DNA from 4 places in the Kurthia sp. Dielmo genome. Region 3 is predicted to be linked to each of the others. Evidence: riboswitches for the same ligand, from Rfam matches in the RefSeq annotation. Region 3 holds a riboswitch; each other region holds the start of a gene.
What was found. A riboswitch is a leader RNA that binds a small molecule or an ion and turns the genes downstream of it on or off. The one in region 3 is predicted to bind cobalamin.

Region 1: linked by a shared signal. The riboswitch ahead of KTHG_RS05340 (CbiX/SirB N-terminal domain-containing protein) and the one ahead of KTHG_RS13355 (energy-coupling factor ABC transporter permease) in region 3 are both predicted to bind cobalamin.
Region 2: linked by a shared signal. The riboswitch ahead of metE (5-methyltetrahydropteroyltriglutamate--homocysteine S-methyltransferase) and the one ahead of KTHG_RS13355 (energy-coupling factor ABC transporter permease) in region 3 are both predicted to bind cobalamin.
Region 4: linked by a shared signal. The riboswitch ahead of KTHG_RS01050 (ABC transporter substrate-binding protein) and the one ahead of KTHG_RS13355 (energy-coupling factor ABC transporter permease) in region 3 are both predicted to bind cobalamin.

Annotation. Positions count from the first base shown of each region.
Region 1 covers NZ_HE578957.1:77,154-82,445, forward strand. The annotation lists gene KTHG_RS05315 (LysR family transcriptional regulator) at 1-540, opposite strand, end outside; gene KTHG_RS05320 (aldose epimerase family protein) at 552-1,568, opposite strand; gene KTHG_RS05330 (hypothetical protein) at 2,133-2,597, shown strand; gene KTHG_RS05335 (hypothetical protein) at 2,683-3,162, shown strand; cobalamin riboswitch at 3,219-3,391, shown strand; gene KTHG_RS05340 (CbiX/SirB N-terminal domain-containing protein) at 3,526-4,716, shown strand; tRNA gene KTHG_RS05345 (tRNA-Thr) at 4,876-4,946, shown strand; gene KTHG_RS05350 (ABC transporter ATP-binding protein) at 5,172-5,292, opposite strand, start outside.
Region 2 covers NZ_HE578959.1:97,197-102,488, reverse strand. The annotation lists gene KTHG_RS11765 (SpoIIE family protein phosphatase) at 1-521, opposite strand, end outside; cobalamin riboswitch at 767-944, shown strand; gene metE (5-methyltetrahydropteroyltriglutamate--homocysteine S-methyltransferase) at 1,094-3,478, shown strand; gene KTHG_RS11755 (hypothetical protein) at 3,427-3,837, opposite strand; gene KTHG_RS11750 (LysM peptidoglycan-binding domain-containing protein) at 3,966-4,535, opposite strand; gene KTHG_RS11745 (nitroreductase family protein) at 4,923-5,292, opposite strand, start outside.
Region 3 covers NZ_HE578959.1:451,378-456,669, forward strand. The annotation lists gene cobK (precorrin-6A reductase) at 1-344, opposite strand, end outside; gene cobJ (precorrin-3B C(17)-methyltransferase) at 357-1,994, opposite strand; cobalamin riboswitch at 2,159-2,335, opposite strand; cobalamin riboswitch at 2,564-2,748, shown strand; gene KTHG_RS13355 (energy-coupling factor ABC transporter permease) at 2,867-3,613, shown strand; gene KTHG_RS13360 (energy-coupling factor ABC transporter substrate-binding protein) at 3,613-3,912, shown strand; gene cbiQ (cobalt ECF transporter T component CbiQ) at 3,899-4,687, shown strand; gene KTHG_RS13370 (energy-coupling factor ABC transporter ATP-binding protein) at 4,684-5,292, shown strand, end outside.
Region 4 covers NZ_HE578956.1:117,898-123,189, reverse strand. The annotation lists gene KTHG_RS01060 (adenosylcobinamide amidohydrolase) at 1-722, opposite strand, end outside; gene KTHG_RS01055 (FecCD family ABC transporter permease) at 725-1,720, opposite strand; gene KTHG_RS01050 (ABC transporter substrate-binding protein) at 1,720-2,679, opposite strand; adenosylcobalamin (AdoCbl) riboswitch at 2,738-2,869, opposite strand; gene KTHG_RS01045 (MupG family TIM beta-alpha barrel fold protein) at 3,072-4,079, shown strand; gene murQ (N-acetylmuramic acid 6-phosphate etherase) at 4,070-4,957, shown strand; gene KTHG_RS01035 (PTS transporter subunit EIIC) at 4,978-5,292, shown strand, end outside.

The DNA of each region.
Region 1 (5,292 bases), on a different contig from region 3:
AGTAGATTTTGTTGCTAATGGGTGGTCATTATGAACAATGACGTACACATCTTTTTTTACAAAAGGAATACAATCATAGTCTTCATCGTGAGCAGGTAGCATCACAAAACCACCATCTAAATCACCAGATAAGACACGTTCTTTGACGATGTTAGCGCCGATTTCATCTAATTGAAATGAAATATCTGGGAAGAGTTGTTGGAAGCCCTTCATGATTTGAGGAAAAAATAAAATACCGATAAGCGGCGGCATGCCTAATGTTAAATGACCCGTTTTTAAATGCTCCATATCTTCTAATGCTAAATGGACTTCATCCACCATTTGAATAATTTGAATAGCGCGCTCAAATACAACATCTCCTGCATCGGTTAATTGAACATGTTTACTCGAACGATCGAGTAATGTTGTGCCGAGTTCAGATTCGAGCTGACGAACCATTTTTGAAATCGTCGGTTGTGTAACATGCAGTTTATGTGCTGCTTTTGTAAAACTTTGTTGTTTTGCGACTTCGGTAAAATAGGTGAGTTGACGAACATCCATAAATAAGCCTCCTAAAGCGTAGTGAAGCGGAAAATTGTTGTGTAGTGATAGCGTTGATTGGCTGCAAGCTCAGCGTCAAAGCGTTTTTTGAAATGAGAATAGGGAGCGAGCTGTGTTTCAAAGCAAATCGCACTTTGTTTTCTAGCTTGTAAATGCTCTGTGAGAATCGCCGTTTCATCAATATTATTACCACTATAAATAACCGCAAATGGATAGCTTGTTTCAACAGTTAAAACGCGTCCAACATGTGGCTCAACCAAGCGGATTTGTGGCTGCTGCGGTAATAAATGAAAGGGATGGTCTAAGCCACCTGCACGTGTAAGCTGCACGTCATCTTTATCGAAAAGGTGAGCGAGCAGTTGTGGCTCGCTAAAGTCGAAGGAAGAATTACGTGTGGCCTTTGCATAGCTTGGAATCGAATCTTCGGCGAGTTCCAAATAATAATCGCTTTTTACTTCTAATAAGTGGTCACCAATTGGTTGAGAAGGATGACCACTTAAATTGAAATAGCTATGATTCGTTAAATTTAAGACTGTTTTTGCATCGCTTAATGCGTCATAGTCAATACGAAGTTCATGCGCTTCGTTAAATGTCATCGTCACATTGACGTCGACATTTCCAGGGAAGCCATCAGAGCCAGCATCTGAGTGTAACGTAAAGACAACAGAAATATCATCAGCGCGCTCAATAATTTCGTAATTCCATAGCAGTGAGCTGAAATTACCATGGAGTAGGTGAGGGCCTTCATTTGCCGGTAGCTGAATTTGTGCCCCATTTATACAAATCTGTGCTTGCTCAATACGCCCTGCATGACGACCGATTGTAGCGCCGAGTGCCATATCATTATTTAAATACTGCTCAATGTTTTCATAACCAAGCACGACATTACCTAATTGGCGCTCTTTATCAGGCACCCATAGCGCAACGATAGCAGCTCCAGCGTTTGTAAGCACAATATTAGCGCCGTCCTTTGCATTGAGTGTAATGGTATGAATATCTTGTGTAACGGCATTGACAACGTAGTTCATTTTAACAGCTCCTCTACAAATTCATTCCTTTTTTTCAGTATACTACAAGACTTCAAGAAAACGAAAAATCGAACATTATTTGAAGCTATAGTAAATTTGGCGAAATTCGGTATAATAAATGCAATCAATGATAGATGGGAATGATTTACATGACGATGACACAACCGGTATTTTTTGTATTTTTGTATTGTATCATGCTCATCATTGTAAGCATTGATGGATTGCTTCAGTATAAACGGTACAAGGCGGTATTATATGGGGAGCAGGTGAAACAGCCCCTCCTTGGGATACTTTACACCTCTTTACGACAACATCACTTTCTCCGTATTGTGGTTGAATTTTGTTTGAAATTTGGTATTTATTTTTATGCCTATTTGCTATATCCCTACAGTTGGATGCTAGCATTATGTGCATTGCTTATAATCGGGCGTCTGTACGTGCTATGGATGCCAATGGAAAAACTACGTACAACGAAATGGGATTTTATTACGCTGTTTGTAGAGCTAATCTTTTTAACATTATTCACGGCTTCATTGCTCGTATATGAAGCATAGGAGGGATACAATGCGTATTATCTGGACGGTGTTTCACGATGATGAACTTATTGAAAAGGGTGAGTTTAATCAGTTTTTTTGGCGAGGTGGTCAATTTGATGTCTTACTAGAAGGCAATCGAAAACTATCGATTGAGTCAAATGTTAATCATGGTATTCTAATAGAGGATATTGCAAAGTCTTTAATAAATGCTTTGCATACAGATGAGCCACAAACCTTTCATACGTATAGTACATCAAAATCCTATGATGTGATTTTTTTAGGGCGCGTCCTGGAGTTTCGTAATTTTGATCCGGATACATTAAAAACGTTAAAGCGTACGATGCTGCCGAAGTTAGCGTTTATCGATGCATTTACGTATGCATTATGTAGCTACTTAAAGCTACTAAAGGAGCGCAATGAAGCCATCGAGCAAAATGAACTTTTTATACGATTAACTGTGCAATTACAAACATTGCAGCAATTAACGATGTAATGATAGCGCAAGTGCGGAGGAAAGCTGTGCTTGCGCTATTTTTTTTCAGCTAGTTCTTTTATAATGAACAATGGAGGGTGATTTTTTGAGTAAATTAGCGTGGTATATTTCATTAGCAATCTCATTATTTGGTGTCTTTGTTGTGCGCTATTATTTTACATTAGCGCCGGATGAGACATTAAAAAATATAAATCCAGCATTTATTCCGCTTGTCTTTGTTATTCCATTTTTACTGATTAGTTTATTCATTAGCTTTGTCATTGGCGCCCGTTATTTTGTGCAAGCGAAGGGACAACAAATTGTAAGCTATATCGTCGTGTTATGCGTTATTTTGGCACTTAGTACATATCTAGAATACACACAAGTACAGGCGGATTTGACTGCCTTTGGTGGTGGTATCGCTGATAAGGGTTCGCTTATTTTTAATTTTCCTATATGGAATAGCTATACAAATGGCTGGTTCGTCAATGAAATGATTTTCTTTAGCCTGCAAGCTATCGCATTTGGCATCGGTTTTTTCAAGCGACATACTATTGAATTAGCACAGCAGGAGGGAGGCGAATAGCCTCTCTTTTTTTATAAAGCTATTTGATTTTTCAAAATTTAATGCTAAAATGAAAGCAATTCAATATGATGAATGGCGCTAATTCTTAGCTTAATAGGGAAATCGGTGAAAAACCGATGCTGTCCCGCAACTGTAACTTGGAGTGCTTTACAAAAACCACTGTGTAAACGGGAAGGTGTAAAGTACGTTGAAGAGAAGCCAGGAGACCTACCATTTAATCTTCGATGATTCACCCTACGAGGATAGGTGCGGAATAAGCAAAGGTTATTTGCGTTTTTTTAGTGCACTTTTTATAGGGGAAAGTGTCTTTTTTTATGCTTTCTATCCTCTGTGTGGGAATCAACAACATGAGGGGGAGTTAGCATGACAACGTGGAATTTAACGAAAATGGAGCGTCATTTAATGATTTGTAACGGAGCTACTTGTATGGGAGCTGGCGCAGAAGATGTCACGCAACAAATTCGTGATGAAATTCGTACACTAAAATTAGATGAGGTTATTCATACGTCACGGACACGCTGTAATGGACGTTGTAAAGATAAATGTGTCGTAATTGATTATCCAAAAGGTACTTGGTATTCTGTGCAGCAGGAGCAAACGGCGCGTAGTATTGTGCAAGGTAATGTAGCGCGTGAGGCGATTATTTATGAAATGGTAAATGGCGAACGCGTGCGTCAAGAAGGGCATATTAAAGGCATTGAAAAATATCGTAAAAAGCGCGCCACAAAAAAGACAGCGGTATTATTTGTTGGGCATGGTAGCAGACTAGAAGCGGGGAATGAAGAAGTGCGTTCATTTATTCGTCAAATGAAGCCAGCGATTGATGCCAATTTATTAGTAGAGACATGCTTTTTAGAATTTGCGAATCCTAATATTGAGGACGGTATTCAAGCGTGTATTGAACAGGGAGCGGTTGAAATCCATGTGATTCCAATTATTTTATTACATGCCGGGCATTCTAAATTACATATCCCAGCAGAAATTGAAGAGGCAAAGGCGCAGTTCCCAGAAATTCGTTTTACGTATGGCCAAACAATCGGTATTCACCAAGCAATTATTGATATTTTAAAGGCTCGTTTAGAAGAAATTCAATTTGATGTGTCGATTCCTCATAAAGATACGGCAATTTTATTGATCGGTCGTGGTAGCAGTGACGAAGATGCTAAAATGGATTTCTATAACATCGCATCGATTTTACAAGCACAGCTGACTGTTTCAACTGTAGAATGTGCTTTTATGGGTGTAACAACACCAACTGTGGAGCAAGGCATGCAAATCTGTCTAGAGCAAGGTGCAAAACAAGTCATTATGTTACCATATTTCTTATTTACAGGCATCTTAATGGAACGAATGGCCTTAATGGCGCAGCAATTTTCTGATACAAATCCAAGCGTTTCAATTGAGTTAGCCTCTTATTTTGGGTATCATCCAAATTTACAAACGGTATTATTAGAGCGCTTGCAGCAAGCAATCGATGGCACGTCAACAGGCATGCAAGATTTAGCGAATTTCCGTGAATACGTGAAAGAAAATGAGTATGTTCATCATCATTAAGGGTGCACAAAGTAATTTTCTTAATAGAACAGCAGTAAAAGCGTTAAAGTAGAAAAAAGTTAAATAAACAAGAAGTGTGTTTTTCTGACAGGAATATTGTATAAAGTACAAAAAAGAGTATAATAATAGTTGTAAGTTACATTACTAATTTACCTATTTGCCTACTTAGTTTAATGGTAGAACAACGGTCTCGTAATCCGTAGATGAGAGTTCGATTCTCCCAGAAGGCATATCTTTGTTCAATTACAAAGCATCATAAAATTTAGAAAAAGCTGGTAAACACACGCGTATGTTTACCGGCTTTTTTGTATGTAGCTTATTTTTCGAAAGCGATACCGTCTTTATCTTGGTTTAATTAGAGTAGTATTGAAATATTTTTAAGCGAAATGCTTCTAATAGTTTAAGTCTACAAAAAAAGAATGACATGCACGTCATCCTTTTTTTGAAATAATAAATTAAGCTTCTTTTGTTAGCACGCCGTCTTCCATACGATAAACATGGTCGCAAAGTGGTAGCATACGTTCATCATGAGTCACCATAATAGCCGCTTTTTGACGTTCTTTTGCTTCTTTTGCT
Region 2 (5,292 bases), 350 kb from region 3:
GGTTTATACGCCACTTGTACAGCAAGCTTGTCATCAGTAAAAGGTTCACTTAATAAACTGCGCTGCACATGTGCTGCTAAATTTAATTCATTTTCAATCTTTTCATCATGAATCATATGCCAATCCAGCTCTTGTTTTAAACGGAGCGCCACATCCATGCGCGCTAGTAATTCAGTTTTGTTAATTGGTTTTGTAATATAATCATTACCACCAGCGCCAAGTGCTTCTGATAATTTTTTCTTATCATCAAGTGCAGTTGTAAATAAAATTTGAATATTTTTATAACGCTCATCACGACGAATCGTCCGACACGCTTCGATACCATCAATCTCTGGCATCATAATGTCTAGTAAAATTAGATCCACTGAATCGGGCTTATACTTTAGTTCATCAATTTTCAAATAATCATACAGTGCCTGAGCCGATGTCAGAGATACACAATTATCGTACCCAGCACTTTTTAAAATTTTCTCCATGACAAATAGATTTACCTTGTTGTCATCCACTAGTAGAATCGTCATTGTATCCCTCCTAATTTCTTCTATAAGTATTTAAAAACAGCCCATTATCTGGCGTTATACTATATACCTAAGTTTTTCGCACACTACGTTTTATGTATAAATTATTGGGTGTAGCGATGTTTTCTTACAGTATAACATCAAATAATTCATCTCGTATTGTTTTAGATGGTTTTAAGTAAAATTCTGCTCATTTTCAAAATATATTTTATTTTCTGAAAAATATATGCTATAGTATTGTTCAATTACATAACGTGTTACAAACCGGTGCATGTGAGAACATGCTTAAAAGGGAAGTATGGTGTGAATCCATCGCTGTCCCGCAACTGTAATTCGGAGTGCTTAAAAATTCGCCACTGTGTAAATGGGAAGGCTTTAAGCATGTTGATGATAAGTCAGGAGACCTGCCTGTTTTGAGTACACACCAAAGGCTCACGTGGAGATGGGCGGTGTTCTGTGCGATGGTCGGTCAAAAGGAGTCGACTTTTTTAATAATGCATAGATTCTTCCGCTATTTCTTAATTGAAATAGCTTTTTTATTTGGAGTTATGTAATACACCAAAGGAGGAATATACATGATTACAACAACAATTGGTTACCCGTATATCGGAGAAAACCGTGAATGGAAACGTCTCGTAGAAAAATTTTGGAAACAAGCGATTAGCGAAGATACATTACAAGCAGAGTGGAAAAAATTACGCATTACCCATTTAAAAAAGCAACAAAAACTCGGCCTAACGCAAGTAACATCTGGTGATTTTACGATGTATGACCGTATGCTCGATCTTGCATTTCTTTTTAACTTAATCCCATCTCGTTATCGCTCACTAGAAGATGAACCTTCTCTTACTACATATTATGCGATGGCTCGCGGTACGACTGACACGGTCGCTTGCGAAATGACAAAATGGTTCAATACTAATTATCACTACATCGTTCCCGAATACGAGGGCGCGACACTGAAATTAAATCATAATCATTATGTAGATTGGTTCTTAGAGGCAAAAGAAGCGGTTGATATTGACGTGAAACCAACACTAATCGGGCCAATGACCTTCTCTAAATTAACGAAAGGCTATCGTGATAAAGAACTTGCCCACTATTTATTGGAGCTACTGCCTCTTTACGCACAGGTTTTACAGCAACTTGTAGATGTTGGAGCAGAGTGGATTCAATTAGAGGAGCCGATTTTGACTACTGCCCTATCAGAGGAAGATTGTCGCTTAGCAGAAGTTATTTATACACAACTTGTCGAGGCTGTGCCACAAGCAAAAGTGATGCTGACAACCTATTTCGAAGCGTTAACAGATTTTGAACGCATCACGAATTTACCAGTGGCTGGTGTCGGATTAGATTTAATCCATGGCAAAAAAGAAAATTTAGCCGCGCTTCGTCAGCATGGCTTCCCAGCACAAAAAACATTAGCACTTGGCGTGGTTAATGGTCGTGATATTTGGGCAAGTAATTTACAGGAAGTTGCACAAGATGTACAAGCCGTTCAAACACTTGTATCGCCACAAGCTATTTGGCTGCAACCCTCTTGTAGCTTGCAGCACTGCCCGGTGACCGTTGCGAATGAAACAACGCTCTTCGATACACTAAAAGATGCACTCGCATTCAGTGATGAAAAATTAGGTGAACTTGTCGAAGTAAGTGGCTATATCGAAAGTGGTGAGTGGCCAACACCAACGGCGGTATCTGCTAGCATGAAGCGCATTGAAGCATTAAAAAATCATGCAAGTCGTCAAAATGAAAGCGTGTCTACAGCACTTGCTAAGTTAGAAGAGAAAGATTTCAAGCGTACCGTCCCATTTACAGAACGTCTTGCATTACAACAACAGGCACTTCATTTACCATTATTCCCAACGACAACAATTGGCAGCTTCCCACAATCAAAAGAAGTCCGTTCATGGCGTGCTGCCTGGCGACGTGGCGATTTAGACGACGCGGCATATGAAGCAAAACTAGATGCTGAAACATTGCGCTGGATTGCCTTACAAGAAGAAATTGATTTAGATGTTCTTGTACATGGTGAATTTGAACGTACGGACATGGTTGAATACTTTGGTGAAAAATTAGCTGGCTTTGCGTTCACTAAATTTGCATGGGTTGTGTCGTATGGCTCGCGCTGTGTTAAGCCGCCAATTATTTACGGTGATGTCGACTGGCTTGCGCCAATGACTGTAAAAGAAACCGTCTTTGCACAGCAACATACCGATAAATGGATGAAAGGTATGTTAACTGGGCCTGTCACGATTTTGAACTGGTCATTCGTTCGAAATGATCTTCCACGTGATGTAGTCGCAGCACAAATTGCCCTAGCACTTCGAAAAGAAATTCATGCATTAGAGGAAGCGGGCATTCGCATTATCCAAGTGGATGAGCCTGCACTACGCGAAGGGTTACCGCTGCGTCAAAACAACTGGCAAGCTTACTTAAACTGGGCTATTGATGCCTTCAAGCTTGCCACGTCAAGCGTCGATACTACGACACAAATTCACACACATATGTGCTATTGTGAGTTTAATGACTTTATTGACCCAATTACCGCACTTGATGCCGATGTCATTTCACTTGAAACATCACGTAGCCACGGCGAATTAATTCATTCACTAAAAGAAAATCCTTATCCGTATGGTATTGGCTTAGGTGTTTATGATATCCATAGCCCGCGTGTCCCATCAGCAGATGAAATGACAACGATTTTAGAAGAAAGTCTTGCGGTCATTCCAGCAAATCATTTCTGGGTCAACCCAGACTGTGGTCTAAAAACACGCCAGGAACCTGAAACCGTTGCCTCACTAAAACATATGGTCGAAGCAGCAAAAGCATTACGCAAAAAACATTACAAACGAATTAAACGACTAAAAAAGGAGAAAGCGCTAAACTCGCGCTTTCTCCTTTTTCTTTATTGTGCTTTTACTGTTGTTGCCTTTGTCGTACCTAATTTTTTATCATAAGCAATGATATCATACATTGCCGCTTCCGACGTTTCATCCGTATAGTTCGGATTCGCCGTAAATGCAATTAATTCACCATTTCGATAAATTTCATAGCCAAGTAAATGCGTTGCTTGTGCATCATCCATGCTTAAACCAAGTACATTTTTCGTTGTACTATGCGTCATTGTCACATTTGGTTTCACACCTGTACTAAAGCCGGTTCCCTTATAGTCTAAAACTTTATTGTTTAAGTACCATAATTTCTTCGGCTGCGCATATTTACTCGTTTCCTTACGTGTTTCGTCATTAACCGTAAAGCCGTGTCTTGCAAAATAGTTACTTAAATCCTTTTTCAAGACGCGTGATGAATACGTCACGATATATTGCTGACGTGTCGCATCCCCGTCCGATAATGAAATCGGCTCTTCACGGTATAATTTATTTAGCTCCGCCCAGTACCCTGGATGCGCAAGCTCTAGCTGCCAAAATGTTCCTAACCGAACAGTTAACGATTATCCTTCGCAATGCTCCATAGCGTAGCACCTGCCAAAACTTTAGTTGTTTTCTTTTTCGCTGGTTGCTTTTTGTTCGTTGCTACATGCGATGGCAAGTTTTTCGTTGCTTCCTTTTTATTCGTCCATGCGTTTGCTCCATCTAACGCTTTTGTTGCTTTCGTTCGTTCTTTCACATCTGTAAAGGTTGCTGGCAAATTAATTTCTTGCCCCGGATAAATAAGATTTTTATTTTTTATTTGTGGATTTGCTTTTAGTAATGCAGCGAAGTCAACTTGCTTCTTTTGTGCAATTAACCACAAATTATCAGCAACAACGACTTTGTACGTTTTTGTTGCCTTTTTGATAGTTGTCGGTGGCAATTGGATTAATTGGTTTTTATAAATTAAATCTTTATTGTTTATTTGATTATTAAGTTTCAATACTTCATTGAAATCTTTGTTTTGTGTTTTAGAAATGTTCCACAAATTATCACCAAATTCCACTTTATAAGTATCAGCAAGAACTGTCATCGGTGCAAAAAATACAGCCGAAGACAGTGTCACTGCTAATTCTTTTTTCATAAATATTGGGCCTCCGTATAGGTTTAAATTTATTACGGCACTATTGCCTAGGATATGTAGTTTCATAATAGTAAATCAGTATGTTTTTTTGGTTAACCTTATTGAAAATATCTTAAAAAAATGCCTCTGTCAAATAGCAATAAATACCTTATCAACAGCCATAAAAAGACGTTTAAATGCTATATTATACAATTCAATCTAATTTTTCCTATTCATCCTGTCAAAATGAGCAAAAATGAAAATACAATTCAACTCTTTATACTGAAAATCTGTATTTATTTTTAGCCTATTTGCATAAAAAATTTTTTCATGCCTAAAAATAATGCCAAAAAAATTATGTACGATAAAAAAAAGACCGCACAATGGCGGCCTTTTGCTTCCGATAATTTAGATAAAGCGCGTTAATTGTTCAGCAGGAATACGTGAAGAACCGTATGCTGGCGCTGCCGCTTCACCAATAGCAATTAATAATACAGGGAATTCATTCTCTGGAAGATTGAAGTGTTCTGCAAATTGTTGTTTGTTAAAGCCACCCATTGGTACGGTGTCATAACCCATTTCTTTTGCTAATAACATGATTTGCATGGAGATTAAACCAGCATCAAATTGAATCACATTTTTCAATGCTTCCTCTGGTAAATCAGCATATAAGTTTACAGAGTTTTTAATCATATTGTCCGCGATTTCACGTGTCATAAAACCTTGTTCCACGTTTGCATCATAAATTGCTTGTGCATTTTCATACATTTTTAAATCA
Region 3 (5,292 bases):
GCTTGTTCATACGTTTCAACCGCTGTAATGAGTGGATTTGTAAAATCCTCTGATGTACGCTCATAGCGGCAATACGGTACATCCGCTAACTTCGCAGCTTCCTGCGCATTTTTTGACGCCTCTTCTGCAAATGGATGGCTCGCATCAACGATCATGTCGTCACCGCGTTCTTTCACCTTTGCAGCCATTTCCTCAGCTGTTAAACGCCCAACAAAGGTAGGAATGCCCTCATCTGTTAAGCTTTTCGCTGCCGAATCGGTTACGACGGTTGCAAGCACATCATAGTGTGCAGCTAGACGAACAGCGAGTGCACGAGCATCACTTGTTCCAGCTAAAAATAACATACGCTTTATCTCCTAATCTCCGCATGGTGCAGGAGCAATTTTAATTTTCGGTGCAATATCCTGATAGACGAAGTTGCCTAGTTTCTTCACGCGCTTGAAATATTTAAATAATCGTTCATTTGGATGCGCATTCTCTTTATATTCCGCCACAAGCCCTTCTACCATTGGCACAAGCTGCTCTTTTGATAAGCCTTCGACAACGGGCTGACCAGGATGCGCGGTACGACCAACTGGCTTCGCGCCGATAAAGACATCAAAGGCCCCTTTACGGTAGACAATCCCAATGTCATCCATCACCGCGCGGTAACATGCCATCCCACAGCCATTAAAGCCAATATTTAATTCCTTCGGTAAATTCATACCGCCAAGAACGCTGTGTAGCTCCTCTGCATATGGAATTGAATCCGCCTTTTCACCATCACAGAAATCACACGCTTTAATACGTGCCACGTCGCCGTATGGTGAAACAAGTAAGCCTGATTCCTTCAAACGGTCCGTAATAAGCTCAGGGGCCGTCGTTGGAATGCGCAAAATGAATTCATGCTCTGGCGTATATTCCATCGTGCCTTTTTCACCGACAACATCTGCGAGTGTCATCATTTGCTGCGGCGTAATTTTTTTATTAGCCACACCTGGACTAACGGCTAATTCAAAAATCGATTCCATTTTCTGATGCACATAGTGCTTTGGCTCAAAAACCTCGACACCTAAGCAACCAAGTGCCTCCTCCGCTAAAGATAAGGCCGACTCGATAGGTTTTAATGGCTCAGGCTTTTTTTCTGGTGCTGGTGCTACGGGCTCATAAGAACGCCCTGTCTCCTGATCCATTGCCCATGGTTCTGCTTCCTTCTTCAAGCGCTGATGCGGCTTCAGCGGTTGCTTTTCTTCGCCTAATGTATATTTCTTTTGATAGCCACGAGGCGTAATCATTTTATTATCATAGAAAAATGTTGATGAATTCCCGATAACAACGGTTGTCAACATGCCAATGTCATGCGTCAGCATTTCCGATAAGGTCGTCATCGTAATATGCTGTGAATCACGATACGCACTTTTTACTAGGCCAACTGGTGTATCCGGATGACGATATTCAAGTAAAATACGCTGTGCTTCAACGATTTGGCGCGTACGACGACCACTTTTCGGGTTGTACAGTGCAATAACGAAATCCGCCATTGCGGCTGCTTCAATTCGTTTTGAAATTAAATCCCATGGTGTTAAGTGGTCACTCAAGCTAATCGTACATGAGTCATGCATGACCGGTGCGCCAAGTAACGACGCACATGAGTTGATTGCCGAAATACCTGGCACGATTTCAACCGGTATACCCGTTTCTTCCGTCCAGCCCTTTTCGATTAACACTTCATACACAAGCCCTGCCATACCGTATACACCCGCATCACCACTTGAAATAACGGATACGATTTCGCCGGCCTCTGCTTGCTTCACCGCTTCCTGTGCACGTGATACTTCCTCCGTCATCCCTGTGCTGACAACTGCTTTTGCTGTAATTAAATCTTTGATTAAATCGACATACGTTTTGTACCCGATCACCACATCACTCATTTTCAGTACATCGACTGCACGATTCGTAATATGTTGAAAGTCCCCTGGTCCAAACCCGACGACGAATAATTTACCCTGTGCCATGATACTTCCTCCATTTCTTGTCACTCACAACTCCCCATTCGGACAATGAAGACAACAAAAAAAGCCTTCTATTCCGGAGAATAAAAGGCTGAACATACTGAAAATTCGCAAGTTTAAAAAATACTGCAAATAAAGTTTGTCCAAAAGCTTCTCCCTCCGAAAAGTTTTGTCCGATTTTAAAAGCAGGTTTCCTGACTCAAGTGTCTATGACGTCATCCCTTCTCAGCTTTAGCCAATGGATTTGATGACCTCAACACTCTTACAGTAGCGGGGGCTGTAATGGCTTCTCACCATTTTCCCTATTATCCTCACAACGAGGCACTTCTAAAATGTATCGTTAGTATTTAGTTTTTAAAAAATCTTATTTTCATCATATCGGTAATTATCTTACTTTTCAAATCTTTTTTTACTATGATGTTATAGTACAAAAGAAAATTCGCATAAATCGCTTGAAATCACAGCGTTTTCTCTGTATTGATACAAGTTTTTCGATTTCAAATAAATTGAAATAAAAATTGTTATTGGCAAATTTCCACGACAATGATAAGCTATTTTACGAAATGTCGAAAAATTATATACAATTTTACGGTGCGGATAATCAATTATTCGCTTAAAAGGGAAACTTGTGAAAAACAAGTGCTGTCCCGCAACTGTGATGCTGAGTTTCATTGCGTATGCCACTGTCTAAACGATGGGAAGGTGTAATGAAATGTTGACGCGAAGCCAGGAGACCTGCCGTAAAATCAATTCGGCCTACGAGGATAGGTGTACGAAAGACAAACTTACGATGAATGCTGTCTTTTTGTGCCTATTTCCGTTATGGAGATAGGCTTTTTTCGTACATTCCTCTACTTTTATAAGGGGGATTTTGCATGAAAAAATTATTAAAATTAATGTACTTCGCGCCCATTTTACTGCTCGTACCAACGCGGGCGAATGCGATGCACATTATGGAAGGGTTTTTACCAGTCGAATGGGCCATTTTTTGGTGGGTACTCGCGCTACCATTCATTATTTTAGGGATTCGTTCGATCACGAAAACGATTAAGGAGCATCCCGAAACAAAAATGATGCTTGGTTTATCTGGCGCGTTTGCTTTCGTCTTATCTGCACTAAAAATACCATCTGTGACAGGAAGTTGTTCACATCCAACAGGTGTGGGCCTTGGTACGGTATTATTCGGACCGCTTGCGATGAGTGTTGTCGGCTCTATCGTTCTACTATTCCAAGCACTTTTACTTGCGCATGGTGGCCTGACAACACTTGGCGCCAATGCTTTTTCAATGGCAGTCGCTGGTCCAATCATTGCATGGTATGTTTTTAAAGGCGCACAAAAAGTTGGTTGGTCGTTCTCTGTTGCGGTCTTTTTAGCAGCGATGCTTGGTGACCTCGGTACATATGTTGTGACATCATTCCAATTAGCACTTGCCTTCCCAGCTGAGTCTGGTGGTATTTTCGCATCATTCGGTAAATTTGCGAGCATTTTCGCCTTCACACAAATTCCACTTGCGATTAGCGAAGGATTGTTAACCGTTGTTGTCATGAACTTCTTACGTAAATACAATATTGCTGAATTAAAAGCATTAAATATTTTCAAAAAAAATAAGGAGGCGGCATAATGTTCAAAAAAAATCTCTTATTAATCGCCATCGTTATTATTTTAGCCATTGTGCCACTATTCCTTCAAAAAGGCGCTGAGTTTGGTGGCGCTGATGGTGAAGCGGAAGCGGCCATTACTGAAATTAACAAAGATTATGAGCCATGGTTTTCAAGCCTTTGGGAACCACCAAGTGGCGAAATTGAAAGTTTATTATTTGCACTACAAGCGGCAATTGGTGCAGGATTTATCGGTTACTTCTGCGGTTTAATGCGCGGACGCTCAAAAAAAGTGGACAAGGATCTGCATGATTCCCATTGATCAATACGCCTACGTTAATCGTTTAGCGACAGTGCATCCACTTGAAAAAATGGCCTTTTCATTTGTATTTTTATTATTTGCCATTTCAACAAAAGATGTGCTGATTTCACTCATTACGTTTTTCGTAATGAGTGTTTTCATTTTAATTGCCGCAAAAATTCCGCTAATAACGTATCTTAAACTGCTCCTTCTACCTGGCTTCTTCTTATTATCGAGCCTTGCAGGAATTTTAATTTCTTTTACAACCGCCACTCATTTACCGAGCCATGTTGCGGATTGGACCGTCTTTGGTGTGACGATTTTCATCGGCACCGCAAGTATTCATACGGCCTATCATTTATTTTTTTCAGTGCTCGCAAGCATTAGTTGTTTGTATTTTTTAACGCTGACGACACCCATTACCGCCATTACCTATGCGATGCGAAAACTAAAATTCCCAATTGTATTTGTTGATTTATGTGAATTAACATACCGTTTTATTTTCGTGTTCTTAGCGAGTATGCAGCGCATTTATCAGGCACAGCAGTCACGTCTCGGCTATCAAAATAAAAAGCGATGGATTCAGTCAATTGGCTTTTTAATTACTTCGATGTTTAAGGATGTCTTCAAGCGTGCGCATGAGCTCAACAATGCGATGCAGGCGCGCTGCTATGATGATACAATCACCGATACATTGTATGGCTATAGTGTATGTCGTCGTAATTGGTACGGTGTTGCCGCTTGTCTATGCGGTTTATTTATTATTTACTTCACATTAGGAGGGCTTCTTACATGACGATTTCTTTTCAGCACGTCACATTTCAATACGGAGACGGGACGACCGCATTACATGACTTATCCCTCGACATTCCAACGGGGAAAAAAATCGCCCTTCTTGGCAATAACGGTGCCGGGAAATCGACTCTTTTTCAGCATATGAATGGCCTTTTACAGCCAACAAATGGCACCGTTTTATACAACGACGTGCCGCTAGACTATAAACGTAAAGGCCTGCAAACATTACGCCAAAAAGTGGGCATTGTCTTTCAAGACCCGGACTCGCAGCTCTTTTCTGGTACGGTTGAGCAGGATATCGCCTTTGGACCGACCAATCTTGGCTGGGATAAGAAAATCGTTAAACAAAAGGTCGATGCTGTTATTGATCTTCTTGAAATTGAAGCCTTGCGCAAAAAGCCCCTTCATTTTCTAAGTCTCGGCCAGAAAAAACGCGTGGCCATTGCGGGTGTTCTAGCAATGGAGCCAGAATTGATGATTTTGGATGAGCCCTCTGCTGGACTTGATGGCTATTATACACAGCAAATCATGCAGATTTTATCGACACTGCACACGCCTGAGCGCACGATTATTTTATCGACGCATGATGTGAATTTTGCCTATGAA
Region 4 (5,292 bases), on a different contig from region 3:
GCGACCGCCGTATGATACACTTGTGCAATCTCGTCTTCAGTCAAGACTTCCGCAGGCGCACCGTATGCGCGTACGCGTCCATTTTCTAGTAATAGAAGCTCATCGCAGTACAACGCCGCTAAATTCATATCATGAAAAATCGACACAACCGTTAACTGTCGCGTTGCTACCTCATGCTTTAGCATGTCCATAATTTGACGTTGATGTTCTAAATCTAAATGATTTGTCGGCTCATCTAGCAGTAAAAGCTCCGCCTGTTGGGCAAGTGCTTGTGCAATAAAGGTCCGTTGCTGCTCGCCGCCTGATAAATATTCCAGCTCCTCATCGCGGTACTTTGCGACACCCGTTTGAGTCATTGCCTCCGTTGTCGCCGCCTCATCTTCTGCTGACCACTGTGAAAATAAGCCGCTTTGATGCGGGTAACGCCCAAGCGCGACTGTTTCCACGACGGTATGGGAAAAAGCATGGGCATGAAGCTGTGGTAGCACGGCCATCTTGCGAGCTAATTCCTTTTGTTTGTAGCTTGTTCGAGGCTTGTTATCGATTAAAATATCACCGGCAGTTAGCGGTAAAATGCCACTAATCATTTTTAAAAGCGTCGATTTCCCGCTACCATTTGGCCCTAAAATGCCGAGCATTCGCCCCTTCTGTAATGAAAAGCTCACATCTCGAACAATTTCTTTTTTATCATAGCCCCCTGTTAAGCCGTGAATCTCTAACATGTTTAACGCCCCTTTCTACGTTGTCTAAAGAAAATATAAGCAAATACTGGCGCACCAATAAATGATGTAATGACGCCAATCGGTAATTCGGATGGTGCAATAATCGTGCGCGCTACTAAATCACAGACGATAAGTAGCGTGGCACCATTAATAATTGAGAGCGGTAGTAAATGACGATGGTCCGCACCGAAAAGTAGACGTGTCATATGCGGTACAACTAAACCAACAAAGCCAATTGTCCCTGACACTGCTACGGCACAGCCTGTTAAAATTGAGCCGCCCACTAAAATCATCCACTTGCTGCGCTTCACATTGACCCCTAAATAATGCGCGCGCTCCTCGCCAAATAATAAGGCATTTAGTTCCTTGCGATTCATCCATAGCATCAAGGCACCCACAAGTAAAAATGGCCAAATCATTTTAATATACGGCCAGCCACGCATCGATACGCTCCCCATGAGCCAGTTTAAAATCTGACGCAGTTCCTCACCAGTTAGTGCAATCATAAGTGAAATAACGGAGCTTAAAAAGGCACTAATAATAATCCCTGTTAAAATCAATGTTTCCATTTTCATCGAACGATCGACAAGGCGTGAAAAGCCAAGCACTAACACCATTGCGACCATTGCACCCATCATACTAAAAATTGGTAATGTGTATAGGCCAAGCGCAGAGGATGAAATACCGAAGAAAATCGTCATCACCGCTCCGACCGATGCCCCAGAAGAAACCCCCAGCGTATATGGATCAGCCAGTGGATTTTTCAATAAACCTTGAAAGGCAGCACCTGCCATAGCAAGTGCTGCCCCTACAAGACCGGCTAAAATCACACGTGGCACGCGGATTTTCCATATAATATTTGCCGAGGCTGCATCCGCTGATGACGGATTCCACAACACAGATAGTGGAACCTTCACCGAGCCAATACTAATCGCAAACCATGCCGCTACAACTAATAGCGCAAAGGATACGGTATACCCGACAACATGTTTTTTCATTATTTAAATGCCTCAGGATAGACAGCTTTCGCGATTTCTTCTAAGCCATCTGCTAAACGTGGACCTGTACGACTTGTTAAATTGTCATCGACTTGCACAATTTGGTCTTCTTTCACCGCTGTAATGGTATCAAAGCCATCACGTTTTTTAATTTTCTTCATGATATTTGGTACGTAATCATACTTCACGATAATGACATCTGGGTTGCCTTTTACAATCGCTTCTGGGTCGATTTTATACCAATTTTCGCCGCCATCTTTAGCAATATTATTCGCACCAATTAAGTCGAACATTTCTTGCATATACGAGTTATTACCCGCTGTATAAATATCTGGTGCATCTGATGTTTCGACAAATACAGAACGTTCTTTCACATTGGCATCTTTAATTTTCTGTTGTACATCCGCTACTTTTTTCTGCATATCTGCAACAATTTTTTTCGCTTCAGCTTCTTTATTTGTCACCTTACCGATTAGTTCGATATTGGCATACGTTTCATCAAATGAATTTGCTGTTGGCACAACAAATACAGTGATTCCTGCATCACGCAACTGTTCTAATCCTGCTTCAGCCGTACCTAATGATGACGCATCAATTAACACGAAATCAGGTTCTAACGAAATGATTTTTTCGATATTTGGATTCATATCGCCAACCATTGTTTTTTTAGTCGCTTCTTTCGGATAATCATCATTCGTTGTAACACCTGTCACCTTATCTCCTAAGTCAAGTGCGAATAATGATTCCGTAATGCTTGGTGATAATGTAATAATTTTTGAAGGCTCTTGCTTAATGCTAATTTCTTTACCTGTCGCATCCTTCACTGTTAATGGGTACGCATTTTGCTGCGCTGACTGTGTTGTTTTTTCCTTGTCATTTGTCTGATCTGCTGTACCGCAGCCTGATAATAACATTGCTGAGACCGCTAATGCGGAACCCCATGACATCCATTTTTTCAAAATCCATTCTCCTCTCATTTCCCGAGAACATAAAAAGGCCCCTGTACATACAGAAGCCCCCTAAAAGTTGACTATCCTCGTAGCACATTCAAAAAAATAGTAGGTAATCTGGCTTCGAATTACTTCATTACAGTGGCGGGACCGCATGAGATTTTCACTCATTTCCCCTACTATCTCTGTGTGTTTAATTGCCCCTATTATACAAAACTTCGAGACGTTAAGAAAGCATATTCGGAATAGTGCGTCATTTTCATGTAATTACGCACCAATTTTTCATTTATTTTATTTAAAAATGTAATTTAATTTCTTTTTAAAAAATATTTTAAATAAAATTTGAAATTTTATTACTTTTAGATTACACTATTTGTAAATAAATGAAAGGGGTTACATTCATGTTAGGGTTTTCTGTTTTTTTAAATAATATAGATGCTACTTACATGCATAACATGACAGATGCTGGCTTTAGTGATGTTTTCACATCACTTCAGCTTCCTGATGTAACCGAAGCTCATTTAGCCCGGCTAGGTGAATTATGTGCAGTTAATCATTTACGTTTAACGGTGGACATTCATCCTGCACTTTTCGAGCAATTCCCAATCGAAAAGCTACAAGCATTCGGTGTACATCAACTACGTTTAGACGACGGCTTCTCTATTGAGCAGATGATATCACTTTCTACGGCTTTTCATATCATTTTAAACGCTAGTACGGTAACGCGGAAGGAACTAGAGCAATTGCTCATAAATGTGCCAGCATCTCGCCTTGCTGCCTGGCACAATTATTATCCACATGTCTCAACGGGCTTAAGTGAAGAATTTTTCAAGCAACAAAATGATCTTTTTAAACAGTACGACATCCCAGTAGCTGCTTTTATTCCTGGAGATGAATACCGCGCACCGCTTTTTGAAGGCTTGCCCACACTCGAGAAGCATCGCCATTTTTCACCGTTTGCTTCTTATTTAGATATTTTTGAACAGGTAGACCTCGTTCTTGTTGGCGATTACAGCTTAAATGATGTCAGTCTAAAACAATTTGAACTGTTTATACAGCAACAAACGATTTTACTGCACACCTCACTTGAGCGTACGTATGAGGATTTACATGCGACACGATTTCATAATCGCCCTGACTGCGCCGCGGATGTTATTCGCTTTTTGGAGTCTCGCCAAACGAAGCGACATGTCAAGCCGGGGGTTATTACAACTCGACCGATTGGTGCTGTGACAATTGATAATGAACAATTCGGGCGCTATGAGGGTGAGGTACAGCTCGTGAAAAATCCATTAGCAAGCGATGCTCGCGTCAACACTATTGGTTATGTCACAAAAGCCGACATTCCATTATTAAAATTGATTGGTGCCAATCAAGCACTACAACTGGAGGTTATCGAATGGATTTAAACAAATTAACGACAGAAAAACGTAATGAGCGCTCGATGAACTTAGATACGCTGTCGACAGAGCAAGTCATTCGCTTAATGAATGAAGAAGATGCCGTTGTACCAAAGGCAATCGAGCAAATCGTGCCAACGATTGCGAAGGCCGTTGATGCAATTATCGCGCGCTTCAAAAAAAATGGTCGCCTTATTTACATTGGTGCTGGTACGAGTGGCCGCTTAGGCGTGCTTGATGCGGTTGAATGTGTGCCAACGTTTGGCGTACCACCTGAAAAGGTCGTAGGTGTTATCGCAGGTGGTGACCGTGCTATGTACCGCGCAGTCGAGGGTGCAGAAGATTCACCTACACTCGGTCAGCAAGATTTAACAGCGCTTTCCCTGACAAAAGAAGATGTGGTTGTCGGCATTGCAGCAAGTGGTCGTACACCGTATGTCATTGGCGCATTAACGTATGCTAATGAGGTAGGTGCTGAAACGATTGCCCTTTCTTGTAACCAAGATGCGGAAATTAGCGCATTTGCTAATATTGCCATCGAGGTCATTGTTGGCGCTGAAGTATTAACAGGCTCGACACGTCTAAAAGCTGGTACCGCCCAGAAACTTGTACTAAATATGTTGTCGACCGCTTCAATGATTGGCATCGGTAAGGTGTACAACAACTTAATGGTCGATGTACAGCCAACCAATGAAAAGCTACGTGTTCGTGCCGTACGCATTATTCAACAAGCAACGGAATGTACAGAAGAGCAAGCACAAGAAGCCTTTGAGCAATCAGGTGAGCAAGTAAAAATCGCCATCGTCATGATTTTATTCGATCAAACGAAGGAACAAGCAGAAGAAACATTGGTGCAGAACCAAGGATTTATCCGTAAGACTACTTAACAAGTAAGGAGGAGTTCTAGATGACTGAATCAAAAGAAGTACGCTTAGCACATGACATATACGCTCAGATTGGCGGCAAAAAAAATGTCGATAAAATCATTCACTGTATGACACGTGTTCGAATTTCAATTAACGACTATAGCAAGGTAGATATTGACGCATTAAAAAATGTACCGGGTGTATTAGGGGTCATTGAAGATGATACGCTACAAGTTGTTGTCGGACCAGGTACGGTTAATAAAGTAGCTGCCGAAATGGTACGCGAAGCTGGTGTTAAGCTTGGTGAGCCATTCCCTCGAAAAAACAAGTCCAACAAGGAAATGGTCGAGGAGCGC